3 regions of the Neobacillus sp. OS1-32 genome follow, and region 2 is predicted to be linked to each of the others. Evidence: riboswitches for the same ligand, from Rfam matches in the RefSeq annotation. Region 2 holds a riboswitch; each other region holds the start of a gene.
What was found. Region 2 has a riboswitch for S-adenosylmethionine ahead of RCG24_RS04535 (hypothetical protein). Riboswitches for the same ligand answer to the same signal wherever they lie in the genome.
Positions count from the first base shown of each region.

Region 1: it holds a riboswitch for S-adenosylmethionine, as region 2 does, so the genes downstream of both, RCG24_RS10760 (homoserine dehydrogenase) here and RCG24_RS04535 (hypothetical protein) in region 2, are expected to answer to the same signal.
Region 3: it holds a riboswitch for S-adenosylmethionine, as region 2 does, so the genes downstream of both, RCG24_RS20340 (methionine ABC transporter ATP-binding protein) here and RCG24_RS04535 (hypothetical protein) in region 2, are expected to answer to the same signal.

Region 1 is NZ_CP133263.1:2,110,934-2,116,848, forward strand. Features, by position in the region: gene RCG24_RS10745 (YfhE family protein) at 37-171, shown strand; gene RCG24_RS10750 (YfhD family protein) at 290-472, shown strand; gene RCG24_RS10755 (DoxX family protein) at 514-1,014, opposite strand; gene RCG24_RS10760 (homoserine dehydrogenase) at 1,305-2,543, opposite strand; SAM riboswitch class I at 2,601-2,711, opposite strand; gene argH (argininosuccinate lyase) at 2,908-4,284, opposite strand; gene RCG24_RS10770 (argininosuccinate synthase) at 4,525-5,736, opposite strand; gene argF (ornithine carbamoyltransferase) at 5,817-5,915, opposite strand, start outside.
Region 2 is NZ_CP133263.1:862,582-868,496, reverse strand. Features, by position in the region: gene RCG24_RS04555 (4-hydroxyphenylacetate 3-hydroxylase family protein) at 1-431, opposite strand, end outside; gene RCG24_RS04550 (flavin reductase family protein) at 452-925, opposite strand; gene RCG24_RS04545 (helix-turn-helix domain-containing protein) at 1,186-2,487, shown strand; gene RCG24_RS04540 (MFS transporter) at 2,545-3,765, opposite strand; gene RCG24_RS04535 (hypothetical protein) at 4,014-4,337, opposite strand; SAM riboswitch class I at 4,408-4,514, opposite strand; gene RCG24_RS04530 (BC1872 family protein) at 4,565-4,888, opposite strand; gene RCG24_RS04525 (YoaK family protein) at 5,479-5,915, shown strand, end outside.
Region 3 is NZ_CP133263.1:4,163,015-4,168,929, forward strand. Features, by position in the region: gene RCG24_RS20335 (O-acetylhomoserine aminocarboxypropyltransferase/cysteine synthase family protein) at 1-1,060, shown strand, start outside; SAM riboswitch class I at 1,188-1,290, shown strand; gene RCG24_RS20340 (methionine ABC transporter ATP-binding protein) at 1,452-2,477, shown strand; gene RCG24_RS20345 (methionine ABC transporter permease) at 2,470-3,135, shown strand; gene RCG24_RS20350 (MetQ/NlpA family ABC transporter substrate-binding protein) at 3,216-4,064, shown strand; gene sufC (Fe-S cluster assembly ATPase SufC) at 4,520-5,305, shown strand; gene sufD (Fe-S cluster assembly protein SufD) at 5,329-5,915, shown strand, end outside.

The sequences.
Region 1 (5,915 bases), 1.2 Mb from region 2:
AAATGTAGCAATAAATGATGGAAAGGGATGAGCACAATGGGTGGAAAAAAGAAAAAGGATATGGGAAAAGGTAAATATTCGTTAACCAGTACGCAGGAGGTATTGTATCAGCGTGAGTTTAAAATGGCAGACCGTGCCGGCGGCTTTACCGATCGTAAAACAAAGCTGTAATTGATAATTTTAACAACTTCCTGAAAGTTTTCCCATTCATGAACCCCTTGAGAATGGCAGAAGCTAATAGCGGGACCGTATCGGTTCTAATTAGTCATCAGTGAAAGGGGTTTTCGCAATGGGTCGTTCACGCGGACAAAGAACACGTGATAAAAACAAAGCAACACTTCCACAAGTACCAAAAAACATGAAATCCGACGGAATAGATGTAGAATTCTCCCAAGAACTGGCTGACCAGGCAGACCTTGAAGCACAAGCAAGATCCAATGCTGCTAATCAGCGCGTCAAAAATCGCAAATAAGCAAAAGAAGCAGGGGGTATCCCTGCTTCTAATGAAGTTTATTATCGTTCATTGGTTGCAATTTTCTTGTCTTTAGCTTTTTTGAAGTAGCCTTTAATATATGGAACAGCGAATCGGTCGAGCCCGAAGTAGTAAGCACCGGTACCTGCGAATAAGAGAATCATTGCGATTGTATAAAGAATTGGGTTTGTGCTTGTTGTTCCTGCCAGCATAAAGTTCAGGTTCATGAATGCTCCAGCAAGCAAGGCTGGAATAGTAGCTAAACCAACGATTAAACCAATACCGACTAAAAGTTCTCCCCAAGGAATTAATACATTAAAAATATCAACGTTTGGAATCGCGAACTGTTGTAAAAAGTCTGCATACCATGCTTGCACTGCCGGGTGTTCACCAGTTGCATTGGCAAGCGCCCCTTTGAGGAAGCCTCCTGCGTCAAATCCACCAGTTATTTTTTCAAATCCTGCTGTTATCCACTGATAGCCAAGATAAATCCGTAAAACTGTCCATACAACTGCTGCAATAGGCGTTTTGTACCATTTCATTACAATCATCTCCAAATGATTTTATTTTTGATAATGGTAATCAGCTAGCTGTTTCTTATAGTGAAGGCTTGTGATTTTTATCACTACCTTCGCTACACTTATAATATACCTTGAGGACTATTGAAAAACAACCGTTTTCACATTTTCTTAACATATTAATGTTGGATATTTGATAAAATTGTGAACATTCTCAGTTTGTACTTTACATAGGCTTGTTTGTGGGTATTTATCTGGAAAAAGAAAAAGCATCCTGCCATTTGGATGCTTCCATTTGCTGTGTTTTCGAGTGATTAAATCACTGTTGCTGTGGGTTTATTTAAAATGGGCAATTTTCCATCACCAAGAATCTGAAAATAACAAATCTCCGGTTGCCGAACAGCCAAGCCCTTTAAATCCTCCTTGCCAGCTTCGATGATAAAAATGTTGTCAGTAACCTCATCAAGCCAGGTAATTTCAGGATGTTTCGTTTTTTCAACAAAACCTTGAAGCAACCAGTAGTCTTTTTGTTTCCTCCTCATCCGCCCTCGCCAATCAGCAGTTTTCTTAATATTTTGCCGGCTGTTAAGTTTACTTTGACAAACATAGACCAAATCTTCAATCATCGCACTTGCTGTTGGATACATGCCGGCTCCCGGGCCCTGCAGCGTGATTCTGCCAACAATATCGGAATGCACATTTACCGCATTCTCGACACCTTCCACGTGATAGAAGGGATTCTCGTCGCCCACCAGGATCGGTTTTACAGACGCAATGATCTGTTCGTCTTCCTTGCTTATACTGGCTACATGTTTAAACCGCAGCTTTAATTTTTCTGCTGCCTCTATTAACTCGCTTGTGATCGCAGTTATTCCCTGACGTTCAACCGTCTGCCAATCGGGCTCTTCTCCGAAAGCAATCCTGCTGAGTATCATCGCCTTGTAAAAGGCATCGAAACCCTCAATATCATTAGTGGGATCAGCTTCTGCATAACCTTTTGCTTGAGCCTGGCGCAAACTTTCAGCAAATGACTGCTTTTTTTCACGCATTTCGGACAAAATGAAGTTAGAAGTGCCATTTAAAATTCCCTGAATTTGTGATACACGATTAATGTTTAAGAGCTGCCTAAGGGTTTGAATGACGGGAATTCCTCCGGCCACGGTTGCTTCATAGCCGACAGAAACACCGTTTTCCTTTGCTAGATCAAGTAATTCTTTTCCATGGTGCGCAAACATTTCTTTGTTAGCCGTTATGATGTGGCACCCCTTGCCAATTGCTTGTTTCAAATAAGTAAAGGTGGGTTCCTTGTCGACGATGGCTTCAATTACAACATCAAGCTGGGGCAGCCGAAGAATTTCCTCAAAATTCGTTGTCAGAAGCACACCTTCACGAATATTCCTTTCCTTTTGGATGTTTTTTACAAGTATTGCCGTGACTTCAACCTTTTTCCCGAGAACAGCTGTAAATTCTTGCGCATGAGATTGAATCGTCCGGTAAACCCCTTCACCCACCGTTCCGAATCCTAATATCGCTACCTTAATAACAGACACCATTCCTCACCCCACTTCAAAAATAAAAACCTCTTCGATAAGAAGAGGTCTGGTAATCCTCTCTTATCTTTCAGATCCTTAAGATCTGCAGGAATTAGCACCTTTTCAAGGATCACCTTGAAGGTTGCCGGGCTTCATTGGGCCTAGTCCCTCCGCCGCTCTGGATAAGAGTTTTATATGAACTTTTATAAATTTTCCAATAATTAAAGAAAATATTAGCTCAATCTGCCACCAATGTCAATAGTTTCTTTTTGAAAGAGAAGCAATTGCGGAGTGAATCTTTTAATCGTTTTTTGGAATCTTTGCAGGGTTTCGATTATACTTGCACAAAATCAAACCCGCCAAAATTGAGCGGGTTTGATTTTGTTTATTTATGCAGTTTTTGCTCGGCTAATTGAATTTGCTGCTTCACTTGTTCTGGTGCTGTCCCGCCAAAGCTATTGCGAACGGCGACAACTTGTTCCGGAGCCAGTACCTGATAAATATCCTCTTCAAATAAATCGCTAAATTGCTTATATTCCTCGATGGTTAAATCGAGCAAGAATTTGTTGGACTGAATTGAATAAAGGACAATTTTTCCAATCACCTCATGGGCCTCGCGAAACGGCAGACCTTTGCGAACAAGGTAATCGGCAATATCCGTAGCATTGGAAAAGTCAGTGTTGATCGCCTTGCGCATTACCTCTTTATGGACGGTCATCGTTTCGATCATTGGTGCTAATAGCTTCAGGGAGCCTTCCAGCGTCTCTACCGTATCGAACATACCTTCTTTGTCCTCTTGCAAATCCTTATTATAAGCAAGCGGAAGGCCCTTTAATACAGTGAGTAAACCAATTAAATTGCCATACGTGCGCCCTGTTTTTCCCCGCAAAAGCTCCGGTACGTCCGGATTTTTCTTTTGCGGCATGATGCTCGAACCGGTGCAAAAGGAATCGTCCAGTTCAATAAATTGAAATTCCTGGCTTGACCAAAGGACCATTTCCTCTGACAAGCGTGAAATATGGGTCATAATAATCGAACCAATCGACAAAAATTCTAAAATAAAATCACGGTCGCTGACAGCATCCATACTATTTGGATAAATCGTTTCAAATCCTAATAATTCCGCGACCTTTTCGCGATTAATTGGAAAGGTGGTCCCGGCCAGGGCGCCAGAGCCTAACGGCAGCCAATTAATCCGTTTCAAAGAATCCAGCAATCTTTCCTTATCTCGTTCAAACATCCAAAAATACGCCATTAAGTGATGAGCGAAAGAAACCGGCTGGGCCCGCTGCAAATGGGTATAGCCCGGAATTAGTGTTTCAATATTCTCCTTCGCCTGCTTGATGATCGAGAGTTGGACATCTTCAATCAATTTAATTAATTCAGTTGTTTTGGTCCGCAAATATAGATGCATGTCGGTTGCCACTTGGTCGTTTCGGCTGCGGCCAGTATGAAGCTTGCCCCCCACCGGACCAATTTGTTCAATTAACAGTTTCTCGATATTCATATGAATATCTTCATCCGCAACGAGAAACTCAACCTCTCCGCGGTCAACCCTTTCCTTTATTGCCAGCAGACCTTGTTTGATTGTTTCCGCATCCTTTAGCGGAATAATGCCGCACTCCCCTAACATCTGGACGTGGGCAAGGCTCCCGGCAATATCTTCTTTTGCCAGCTTTTGATCAAACGATATCGAAGCGGTGAATTCTTCTACCAGCTTGTTCGTTTCCTTCGTAAACCGACCGCCCCATAATTTTGACATAGATTGCTCCCCCTAAATGATCAGAAATTCCTGTTAATACTTGATTTCCTTTTGTGAATTGAAAATGATATCTGTAGACTAACTCGATATATCTGCAAGTTTCACAGATTTATCTGCCGTTTTGCCTGATATATCTGCAAGTTTTTCAATATATCTGTAGATTCGCTCATTATATCTGCAATTCTCAAAAGTTAGTACTTAAGCAGATTGCCCCCGAATATGCTTCGGGGGCATCACAGTTTATTTTACCATTGATTCTTTCTTATTTACTTCGGTGAACACCTTTGTTGGTAATCCCCACAATTTGATAAACCCAACAGCTGCATTGTGATCGAAGGCATCACCTTTTGTATAGGTTGCCAGCTCTTCGTTATATAAACTGTGCGGCGATTTCCGGGCAACCACTGTATGGTTTCCTTTAAACAGCTTCACGCGAATGGTGCCTGACACCACTTTTTGTGTTTCTTCGACAAACGCATCAAGGGCAGCTTTTAATGGTGAGTACCAAAGGCCTTCGTAGACAATTTTGGCCATCTGCTGTTCGACCTGGGTTTTAAACTGGGTAACTTCACGCGGCAGAGTCAAAAACTCCAATTCCTTATGAGCATTAATTAAAATAAGGGCTGCCGGGTTTTCGTAAACCTCCCGTGATTTAATTCCTACCAATCTATTTTCGATATGATCAATCCGGCCGACACCGTGCTTGCCGCCAATTAGATTCAATGCCTCAATCAATTGAACAAGCGGTAATGTTTCGCCGTTCAGAGCGACTGGTACGCCTTGTTCAAATTCAATTTCGATATATTCCGGAGTATCCGGGGTTAATTCAATTGGATTGGTCCAATCATAAGCTTCTTCCGGAGCCTCGGCCCATGGATTTTCGAGGACGCCAGCCTCGCAGGCACGGCCCCAAATATTGGCATCAATCGAAAATGGATTATCCAAATCAACCGGAATCGGAATCCCATTCTTCTCGGCATAAGCAATTTCCTCATCACGGGTCATGCCCCATTCACGAACGGGAGCCACCACTTTTAAATCTGGGTTGAGCGCTTGGATCGACACTTCAAAGCGCACCTGATCATTCCCTTTTCCCGTACAGCCGTGGGCCACGGCAACTGCTCCTTCTTTTTCGGCGACATCAACTAGCAATTTTGAAATCAGCGGGCGTGATAGCGCCGAGGACAGTGGATATTTTCCTTCATATAATAAATTCGCTTTTAATGCTGGTAAAATATAGTCCTTAGCGAGCATTTCCTTGGCATCAAGGATATAAGCTTTGATGGCACCGACATTTAAAGCTTTTGTTTTAATTGCCTCTAAATCTTTTCCCTCTCCGACATCAAGTCCCAATGCAATGACATCGTAGCCGTACTTGTCTTGAATCCATTTTACAGAAACGGAAGTATCCAGGCCTCCCGAATATGCCAACACAATCTTCTCTTTAGCCATTTTTATTCCCCTTACTTTCCCTTTTGTATTAAAATTCACTGAATAGAATTATTATACATTATTTTTTATAAAAATAAAGACTATTCTGCAAGTAATAATTTTAAAATTGCCTTTTGGGCGTGAAGCCGGTTTTCTGCTTCATCAAAAACAACTGAATGCGGCCCATCAATGATACCCGT
Region 2 (5,915 bases):
AAGAGATCTTCTCTTGCCACTCGATCAACGTGATAACGAATATTTTCAGCATAAGTAGGGTCAATTTGATTCAATCGATCTTGAGCATCATATAGTGACCACATTTCACCGATCGTTTCGTCCCCTACTCGGTATACGATCCCTCCGAGGTCATCCAATACTGTTTCTACATGCTTTCGTATTGCTGCCAAATCCTCTTTACTTTCCGGAGCTTTATATGCTCTGGATACAACTTCGCCATCCGGCAGTGTGGTAGTTAGTTTGTCAGCTAACTCCTTTTCAAATGCCATATCATACATTCTCGCTTTTACATCAACAATTGGTTTAAACGCTGGATGGTCTGCGACATTTTTTACCTTTTCCCCATCAATATACACTTCTCTTCCATCATTTAATGATTCACGGTATTGCTTTCCTGTCATTAAACCCATTACACATTCCTCCTAAAATATTAAAACTCGTTAAACTGACCAAATTTTCCCCGATAGTAGACTAATGGTTCTCCATCAGCTGCCTCTGCGGTTTGAACCTCCGCTAAAAAAACGGTATGGGTACCACCATTCACTTCTTCTACCACTCGACATTCAAGAGTTGCCAATGTATCTTCCAAAACTGGATTCCCTAAATGACCGCAAGTAAAATCAATTTCACTAAATTTGTCTGTATTTGCCCTTGCAAACCTCAGGGCTAACTCTGTTTGTGTTTCCTTCATGATGTTTACGGTAAATGTTTTGGCATTTGCAATGGCATGACATGTTCCCGTATTTTTATTGACACAAACAAGCAACATTGGCGGTTCAACAGAAACAGAACTAACAGCACTAGCAGTAATCCCAAAATCAATTCCGTTATTCCTTACAGTGATTACGGATACACCAGTCGTGAAGTGTCCAATTACATGCTTGAATTGAGTTTCATCAATCAAAGTTGTAACCCCCTGGTTCTTGTTTATTCCACTCATTGATAAATGCCTCTCCTTTCAATTATGGAAAAATTCTTTATATATTCCTTTAATAAAAATATACAGATATATCCCAAATGTGTCAACAGAATTTTCAAAAAATTCATTAAAATATCCACGAAAATATTCTTTTTTCTATCTGAAAAAGTGGAGAGGAAATTAATTCCTTATTCATATCGTTATTGTTATAATTAAATAACAAACTATAATTGGGGGAGAGAAATTTGAAACCAAGAGCAGGAATTATTGGACCAGAAGATACCGTCCAACTTATTTCTGAAATAGCAGTTGAATATCGAGACCGCCTCCAACCGGTTCCATTTATTTATCAAAATACAGATCAAGCAGCGAGTATTTTTCAACAAAATCAGCAACTAGTTGACTTTTGGATTCTTGCAGGACCCGCCCTGTTTATTGAGATTCAAAAAAGTGGCATTAACCAACCGTTTTTTCTCCTGCAATTGGACGGTGCCAGTTTAACAAAGACTTTAGTAGAGATTGGCTACAATGATAAAAAGCAGCTTGAATCTGTTAGCATTGACATGCTTTCAGAGCGGGACGTTTATGAAACTTACCGAGATCTTCGGATTGCTAGTAACCATGTCCACGTTCATGAGTATACAAATGAAACTCCAATTGAAAATCTTTTATCCTTTCATCAACAACTTTATCGGGAAGGTAAAGTAGAACTTTGCATCACTTGTTTGCGCTCCATCTTTGAACAGCTATGTTCCCAGAATATTCCCACATATCGGGTTACACCAACGAGAAGCAATATCCGAGAAACATTATCAACAGCAATTCAACAATGGGAAACAATACACTTTAAACAATCACAGATTGCAGCAATTCTTGTAAAAGTGCAAGGGATGGAAAAGAAAGATAACCATAATATGGTGTCTTATGATTTGCATCGTCTAAATTTGAAGATTCAAGCTGCAGTTCTACATTTTGCAGAGACTATCTCTGGTTCCTTTGTCTCGATTGGAACTGGAATATTTTTAATTTTTTCAACAAGGGGATCTTTACAAAAAGGTAAGAAACCAATTAGTTTTCTGTTAGAAGAATTGGCGCTAATTTCCGATTTTTCAGCAAATATTGGAATTGGCTATGGTGATACCGCGCTTACGGCTGAAGAAAATGCACGGCTTGCCTTAAATCATGCTCAAAACTATGATTCTTTTAGCGCTTTCCTTGTAGATAACACTGGAACGATTGAAGGCCCATTAAAAGAACAGGAGTCAATCACTTACCAATACCGGACAGAGAATAAGGAAATTAGTGAAAAACTGAAACATTGCGGAATAACTATAACAACATTTAACAAAATTTTATCGGTTCAACAAAGAATGGGTAACGGTTCTATCACTGCTAATCAAATTTCGGATTGGCTTAAAATGACACCTAGAAATGCCCGCCGAATTTTAACAGGGTTAGTCGAGAATGGCATTGCCGATATCATTGGTGAAGAAGCCCCTACCTCTAAAGGAAGGCCGAGGAAAATATATCGAGTTAATCATTTTTAAATATAAAAAGAGGAAGGCACCAAGTGAAAAATCACATGGTGCCTGGTAGCGATTCTTTTATATCGCTTCTGTTAATGTTTTAATAGGCTTCTTCTCCTCGACTTCCCCTTTTCCCAGACTTAGCATGGCGATAAAGGAGATGCAGTATAGGATAGCGAGGTAGGTCATGGCGACGGTAACGTTAGCATGTTGTAAGATGAATCCTACCAGAATTGGTGATAGTCCACCCAATGCCCGGCCAAAGTTGAAAATACTGTTGGTCGCGGTGCTGCGAACTTCGACTGGATAATAATGACTGATTAAAGCACCGTAGCCGGCAAACATTCCGTTCGAGAAAAATCCGACGACCGCTCCGCCAATTAACACCCCGGCTGCTCCAGTCGCAAAGGAGTACAAGTATACCGCCCCGGCTGAAGCAAAAAGGAAGATACCGAATGCTTTCTTCATTCCCAGTCGGTCGATAATTTGTCCGAATGTTAACATCCCGGCAATCATCCCAACAGCCGTACTAATCGTCCAAAGGGCCGAACCTGAAACCGAAAGTCCTTGTGATTTCTGGAGGATCGACGGCAGCCAGATCATTAAGCCGTTATAGCCGGCAATTTGCACCGTGGCCATCACCGCTAAGGCGACGGTCGTAAAGGCTATTCTTGGGCTGGAAAATAACTCCTTGACACTACCTTGCTTTTTCACATGCTGTTTTTCTCTTTGAGCTGCCAGCCATTCAGGTGATTCATTTAAATTTTTCCGGACAAAGAAGGCGAATATAACCGGAACAATTCCGACGAAGAATAATCCTCTCCAGCCCCATAGCGGTAAAAGGATGGCACTTAAAAGAGCCGCGAGAATCACCCCGAATTGGGCACCGATACTTACATAAGAAGAGGCCCGTCCCTGCTTATTCTTTGGCCATGCTTCGGCAACCAATGTCATCCCGATTCCATATTCGCCGCCCGCTCCCAAGCCGGCAATAAACCGAAAAATATAAACTTGCTCTACATTTGTTGCTAATCCGGTTAACGCTGTACCGATGGCAAATAATAAAACGGTATACGTGAACACCTTTACCCTGCCAAATTTATCAGCTAAGATTCCGAAGATAATTCCTCCAAACAGCATCCCTAAGTTCGTAATTGAAGAAATTAGACCGCCCGTTGCCATGTCCAAATGAAATTCCGCAATGATCATCGACATCGCAAAGGAAATAAACATGATGTCCATACCCTCTAACGTTAACCCTGCTACTGATGCTACAACAGTTTTTTTCTGATAATCCACTTTTGTCAGTCTCCTTCCAAGCCTCTCAGGACTATGATTTAAAGAATTCGGGCAAAAATAAAATGCCCTTTGATCCGATAGAACAAAAGGGCATTCATACATACAGTTTCATATATACGATCATTACTTTCGCCCTTTTTGGCCTCTCTGGACCAGAATTAAAGGAAAATTTTCTTTATTATCTTAGCACTTCGACAACACTATGACAATACAAAACTTTTAAAAAATGGATCTTTCACATTGTTCTGCTATAAAACCGCCTCAATATAATTGCCAAAACCCTTTTTAATTTCCAGACCTTGCTTTTCTAAGCCCTTCCAAATCTCTTGGTCGAGACGGTATGGGCTCGTTTTCTGCAGTAAGAAAGCCTCCTCCTCCGACAGTTTTACACTATAATCCCGCTCCCCATATTTTACAATCAGTTGATAGTCTTGCAGTTTCATGACCAGTACCTCATACTGTTGATCCCATTCCTTTAGCTGCCGCTCAATACATTCGGCAACATACAACAGAAATTTTTCGACATTCAAATCCCGCGCCTTTAAGGTCCTTGCATAGCCGTTAATATTCACGTTCGCTTTCCCCTTCCGTTTTAAAAAATAAAACCCCCTTCTGCATTGGATCCAAAAGGGGGTAAAAGCCGTTTTATCATCCAAAGCAGTCTATTGCTTTGCTGGTGGGAGCACCTTACGTTCTGCAGGTTGCTGTGACGTCATTGAGCCAGTTCTCTCAGCCACTCTAGATAACTATTTAATTATTATTATTGTACTACAATTATCCCAATATATCTATTACAATTTTAGCATAATTTCTGCCACATTCTTGTCGTGTCAGGAATGGAATGATGTTCGATGATGGTATAGGCAGCATTGGTGATCGCTTGGGCTAAGTTTTCTCCAGTTGCGCAAATTTCATTAAAGCAAACCCTTGAAGTCCCTTTAACCGTATAGGTATAACCCAACTGTTCCAAACGATCCACAATTTGCAACGCATGGTTAAGGTTTTGCTCCGGTTGGAATTCAGTATCTTGTATGAAAATCCCCTTTTCATAGTCGTACCAGCGATCCCAGCGATTTAATTTCCAGCCCATAATTCTTCGCGCAATTGAGTCTGTTTTAACCATATTTTCTGCTCCTTCTTAAAATTTGTTATATAACACGTTTTATAAATTAATACAATTATATAACAACGAAAAATTGATTACCAGCCTTTCATTAAAAATTTTTTTAAAACTTAAACAAAGGCTTTTAAAACTAGAAAGTTCTAACTAATCACTGGCTTTTAACAGAGTAATTCGATGACGGATCTAGCGGTTCTACAAAAAACCATGCTCTTTTCGTTCACTAGAACGTACAATGTGAAAAACGTAGTTGGTGATAGGATGCATACGATTATTACCGGAACAAATGGCCCCATGTACTTAGGTTACCCTCCGCCGATGTTTGGACCGTGGAATCAACCGATTCATCCTCATAGTGTTCAATTGGGGCATACCATCTACCATATTGTCCCTTTGCTTTTCGGTTATCCGCCAGCATTCCCTTATTTTGGTCCGTACGTCCCCTTCCGTGTGGGAACTCAAAAGTTAGTGAAAGGCTGCAAATATACTGGACTACACAAAAAAAGACCTTATTAGCTCATTAATAAAATAAGGTCACTCCGGGAAAAATAAAGATTGTAATTTTTGCTAACAGTTTGTTTAGGGAGAGATCCATGGAAAAGACTCATGATCAGTCTAAACTAAATATCGCGATACCCTATGTGAGAAGAACAGTAAATATCAGGAAGGTGAAGCTTCCGCAAATTACAGCGGAATCCATTGGTTTGGGGGTATTATTAGCTTTAATTGGGGGATATCTTGATGCTTACACGTATGTTAGTCGGGATGGAGTGTTTGCTACATCCCAGACCGGCAACCTCGTCTTATTAGGTGTGGTAACCGCACAAGGACATTGGGCTCAAGGATTAAAGCATATTCCCCCGATTTTTGCGTTTGTCATCGGAGTGGTCGTTGCAGAAGGATTAAAACATCCAAATATCACCCGAACGTTTCCATTTCCTGCTAGGACAGTGCTGTTGTTGGAAAGTATTGTCCTTTTATTTGTCGGAACCTGGCCGGCCGAGATACCAAATACCGTGGTAACATTAAC
Region 3 (5,915 bases), 1.0 Mb from region 2:
TGCTAGTGGAATGGCGGCGATTACTCTGGCGATTTTAAATATTGCCGAAGCTGGTGATGAAATTGTCTCGGCATCCACTCTATACGGCGGCACCTACAACTTATTTGCTGTGACACTCCCGAAATACGGCATTGATGTGAAATTTGTTGATCCGAAAGATCCGGAAAACTTCCGTGCTGCGATCACGGAAAAAACAAAAGCGGTGTTTGCTGAAACGATCGGAAATCCCAGCTTAACTATTTTGGATATTGAAAAAGTGGCCAAGATTGCCCACGAGGCTGGTGTGCCGCTTATCATTGATAATACGTTTGCGACCCCATACCTCTGCCGGCCAATCGAGCATGGTGCCGATATTGTCGTCCACTCTGCGACAAAATGGCTGTTAGGCAACGGGACAACGACGGGCGGCATTATTGTCGACGGCGGTACGTTTGATTGGAATTCACCGAGGTTCCCGGGCTTCACGACACCAGATGACAGCTATCATGGCCTTGTTTATGCCGAGGCCATCGGGGCCGCTGCCTATATCGTTAAAGCCCGTGTTCAACTGTTGCGTGACCTAGGACCGGCTCTTAGCCCGCAAAATGCCTTTCAATTTGTGCTCGGCCTTGAGACTCTTCATGTCCGGATGAAAGAACATGTGGCTAATACCGAAAAGGTGGTCGAATATTTAACGAACCATCCTGCTGTCGAATGGGTCTCCTATCCGGGGCATCCGTCACATCCTGATTATCAACTGGCTCAGAAATACCTCCCAAAAGGGGCAGGCTCAATGGTTGTTTTCGGCATTAAAGGCGGCAAACAGGCCGGGGCAACCTTAATTAATTCGATCAAAATCTGGGCCCATGTAGCAAACGTTGGGGATGCTAAGAGTTTGATCATCCATCCGGCCAGCACGACTCACCAGCAGCTGGACGCAGAAGGATTAAAGGCAGCCGGCGTTTCGGAGGATTTAATCCGCCTGTCAATTGGGATCGAAAATGTCGATGATCTCATCGAAGATCTCGAAGATGCCATTGCCGCGGCAACCGGCTTGACTTCCTTAAAAACAAATGTCTGAATGTTTCGGGCAGATGTGAGAGAAATTAATTGACACCTCTTTTTATCCGTGGTACGATTTCATTTGTACTTTATAGAAGCGCACTTACATAATGTGCTGCTTGAATAATGAATATAGGATTTGTTATCTCTTATCAAGAGAGGTGGAGGGATGTGCCCGATGAAGCCCGGCAACCGTCATTATTGAAATGGTGCCAATTCACACAAAGCAGTTGCTTTGAAAGATGGGAGAAAGGTTTGATTAGTTGTGCCTTTCTGCCTGTGCGGAAAGGCTTTTTCTATGAATAGGCTTGTAACGGCGTGATGACTTTCACGATTTGACCTTAAAGAAAAAGAATCTTTCCATTCAAAAAATCAAACCCTATATATTAGGATAAGAAGCGGGTGATTTGATGATTTCAATCAAAAATGTCCGAAAGATTTTTCCTTTCAAGGAAGGACAATTAACTGCCGTTGATGATGTCAATTTGGAAATTAACGACGGAGAAATCTTTGGTGTTATTGGTTATAGCGGCGCCGGAAAAAGCACGTTAATCCGGATGCTGAATGGACTGGAACTTCCCACAGAAGGAACCATTACCGTCGCCGGACGGGATATTTCAAAGATTAGGGGCAGCGAACTTCGCAAAGCCCGTCAGGAAATCAGCATGATTTTTCAACACTTCAATTTATTATGGTCCCGAACGGTCAGTGAAAATATCGCCTTTCCGCTCGAGATTGCCGGCATAAAAGGGCCGGAAAGGAAAAAACGGGTGGCAGAATTGATCAGGCTGGTGGACTTGGAGGGCAGGGAGAATGCCTATCCATCACAGTTGAGCGGCGGCCAGAAGCAGCGTGTCGGAATTGCCAGAGCGCTTGCCAATAATCCAAAGGTATTGCTTTGTGATGAAGCAACTTCCGCCCTTGACCCGGAAACAACCGATTCGATTTTGGACTTATTAGTCGATATTAATAAACGGCTTGGCTTAACGATTGTGTTAATCACTCATGAAATGCATGTCATTCGAAAAATTTGTCACCGGGTAGCGGTAATGGAAAACGGCAAAATCGTTGAAATAGGTTCTGTGTTGGATGTGTTTAAAAACCCGCAGCAGCCCATCACCAAACGGTTTGTCCAGCAAGTGTCCGAACCCGAAGAAACAAAAGAAATCGCTGAACACCTGCTTAAATGCTATGATTCCGGACAAATTATCCAGTTAACCTTTATCGGCGATTCCGCTGAACAGCCATTGATTACCAATTTGATTCGCCGTTTCCATGTCAATGTCAATATTTTGCAAGGGAAAATCTCGCAAACCCAAAAAGGCTCCTATGGAACATTATTCGTTCATATCGATGGGAACGAACAAGAAGTGAATAAAGCTGTTGACTTTATTCGTTCCCAGCAGGTAGGCGTGGAGGTGGTTTCAAATGGCTAAGTATTTCCCGAATGTTGACTGGCAAATCATGTGGGAGGCAACCAATCAAACCTTATTTATGACCGGGATTTCCGTTCTTGTTACATTTGTTTTGGGAATTATTCTTGGTATGCTGCTGTTTCTCACCGGAAAAGATAATATGTGGGAAAATAAACTGATTAACACGGTGATCGGCGCGATTGTGAATATTTTTCGATCTATCCCGTTTATTATCCTTATTGTCTTGTTGATCCCATTTACCGTTTTTTTACTTGGGACGATGATAGGTGAAACAGCAGCATTGCCGGCATTGATTGTCGGAGCGGCACCGTTTTATGCAAGAATGGTGGAAATCGGCCTCAGGGAAATTGATAAAGGTGTAATCGAGGCGGCGAAATCAATGGGAGCGTCAACATGGACGATTATTTGGAAGGTGCTGCTTCCCGAATCGCTGCCAGCACTTGTTTCTGGAATTACTGTAACGGCCATTGCCCTCGTTGGTTATACGGCCATGGCGGGGGCGATTGGTGCCGGTGGCTTAGGAAATCTCGCTTATAATTACGGTTATCAGCGAAATCAAAATGATGTCACGGTTGTCGCAACTGTCATTATTTTACTGATTGTCTTTGTGATTCAATTTATTGGCGATACAATCACAGCAAAAATTGATAAACGTTAAATAAAGTCTTGCCCGATGGTGATCCAATTGAACAGTCCATAAGGCGGGGTTTTCAAATTACTTAAAAGGGGATATACAAAATGAAAAAATGGCTTGGAGCACTTTTAGCATTAGCACTTGTACTGGCATTGGCAGCTTGCGGTACATCAAAACAAAAATCGGAAAGCAACGGAAACGGCGGAGATCAAGCAAAAACGACAAAATTAGTCGTCGGTGCATCACCAGTTCCCCATGCTGAAATTTTGGAACAGGCAAAGCCGATCCTCAAGAAAAAGGGAATCGATCTTGAGATTAAGACATTTACTGACTATGTTTTACCAAACAAAGCCCTTGAATCTAAAGAACTGGATGCGAACTACTTTCAGCACATTCCTTACTTAAACGCACAAATTAAAGAATTTGGCTATGACTTCGTAAACGCCGGCGGCATTCATATTGAGCCAATCGGGATCTATTCTAAGAAATACAAAAAGTTAAGCGATCTTCCTAATGGAGCTCATTTAATTATGAGTAACTCCGTTTCTGACCATGGTCGTTTGTTATCACTGCTTGAAAATGAAGGACTTATTAAGTTAAAAGCAGGAATCGATAAGACAACTGCTGATATAAAAGATGTCACGGACAATCCCAAGCATCTAAAATTTGATGCCAACTATGAACCGAAGCTTCTGCCGCAAATCTATAAAACGGGTGAAGGCGATGCGGTCTTAATCAACTCAAACTATGCGATTGATGCTGGTTTAAATCCATTAAAAGATGCGATTGCCATCGAAGATAAGAATTCACCATATGTTAATATTATTGCCGTTCGTAAAGGCGATGAAAACAAACCGGCGATCAAAGCGCTAGTCGAGGCATTACAATCAAAAGAAATTCAAGACTTTATCCTGAATAAATACAAAGGTGCTGTCGTTCCTATTTCAAAATAAAAATAGTATTAAAGAAGGTCAGTGGCACTCCACTGGCCTTTTTTGGCTAATAAGAAGGTATTTAATTTTTTCTGAATTTTACGCTTTCTTAAGTTGCATAAATTCAACTACGCCTCGTGAACCGTCCTAACGGGCTTGCCCGTCGGCGAGTGTTTATATATACATGAATCTGGATTTTTTGGAAAAAAATAGATATTATCAAGCGTTGGAAATTGAGCCAAAAAAGGAGTATCATTTAAAGCGGATTAAGTTTTACATATATTTTTATCTGTATTTTTCGTAAAAACTTATTTCATTCTCATTTATGATTAGTCCATTGAAAATAGGAATAGTTATTTCTGCTTATTAGTTGATAATAGTTTTCATATGTTATAAGATTGTAATGAGAATAAAGTGAGAATAAAGGGAACAGATCTCTACGGTCTGTGAGATACAAAATTTTCGGAGGTATAGATATGGCTGGATCAACTTTAATCATTAAGGACCTTCATGTTGCCATTGAAGGAAAAGAAATTTTAAAAGGTGTAAACCTTGAAATAAAAGGTGGCGAAATTCACGCGATCATGGGCCCGAATGGAACTGGTAAATCCACACTATCATCGGCGATCATGGGCCATCCAAAATATGAAGTAACAAGCGGCAGCATCACCTTAGACGGTCAAAATGTTTTGGAAATGGAAGTAGATGAGCGCGCCCGTGCCGGGTTGTTTTTAGCAATGCAATACCCAAGTGAAATTAATGGTGTGACAAATGCTGATTTCTTACGTTCGGCGATCAATGCCCGCCGTGGCGAAGGAAATGAAATTTCATTAATGAAATTTATTCGTCAAATGGATAAGCAAATGGAATTTCTTGAGATGGATTTAGATATGGCACAGCGTTATTTAAATGAAGGCTTCTCCGGTGGAGAGAAAAAACGCAATGAAATTCTGCAGTTAATGATGCTTCAACCTAAAATTGCCATTTTGGATGAAATTGACTCCGGACTTGACATCGATGCTTTAAAGGTTGTCTCAAAAGGTGTCAATCAAATGCGCAGTGATGACTTTGGTTGCTTGATTATCACTCACTATCAACGTTTGTTAAATTATATTACTCCTGACTATGTCCATGTGATGATGGATGGCCGGATTGTTAAAAATGGCGGTCCTGAACTTGCGCAACGTTTAGAAGCGGAAGGTTACGACTGGATTAAAAAAGAACTTGGCATTGAAGATGAAACAGTTGAGCAAGAAGCTTAAGTCTTAGGGTTAGGAGGATTAACATGACAACTGAAATAAAATTACCATTCGATAAGGCTTTCGTCAGTACTTTTTCTAGTGCTATGAACGAGCCTGCCTGGTTTGCGGCGCTTCGTCTAAAGGCCTTGGAGCAATTTGAACAGCTGCCCATGCCAAAAACGGAAAAAACAAAAATTGAAAAATGGAATTTTACCCAATTTCGCCAGCATACAGTGAAAAGTCAGGCCTATTCATCTCTTGCTGACCTTCCGGAAGAAGTAAAAGCATTAGTAGATATAGAGACCAGTAAACATAATCTTTATATTCAGCGCAATCAGACACCTGCGTTTCTAACACTGTCGGACGAATTGAAAAATAAAGGCGTTATTTTCACCGACATTTTTACCGCTGCGAGGGAGCATGGCGATCTGCTAAAAAAATATTATATGACGCAGGCAATCAATGCAGATGAACACAAATTGACAGCGCTTCATGCGGCACTTGTTAACGGCGGTGTTTTCGTTTATGTACCGAAAAATGTGGAGATCACTGAACCGATTCAGGCTGTATTTGTTCATGATGACAAAGAAGCCAACTTGTTTAACCATGTTATCGTGGTAGCAGATGATAA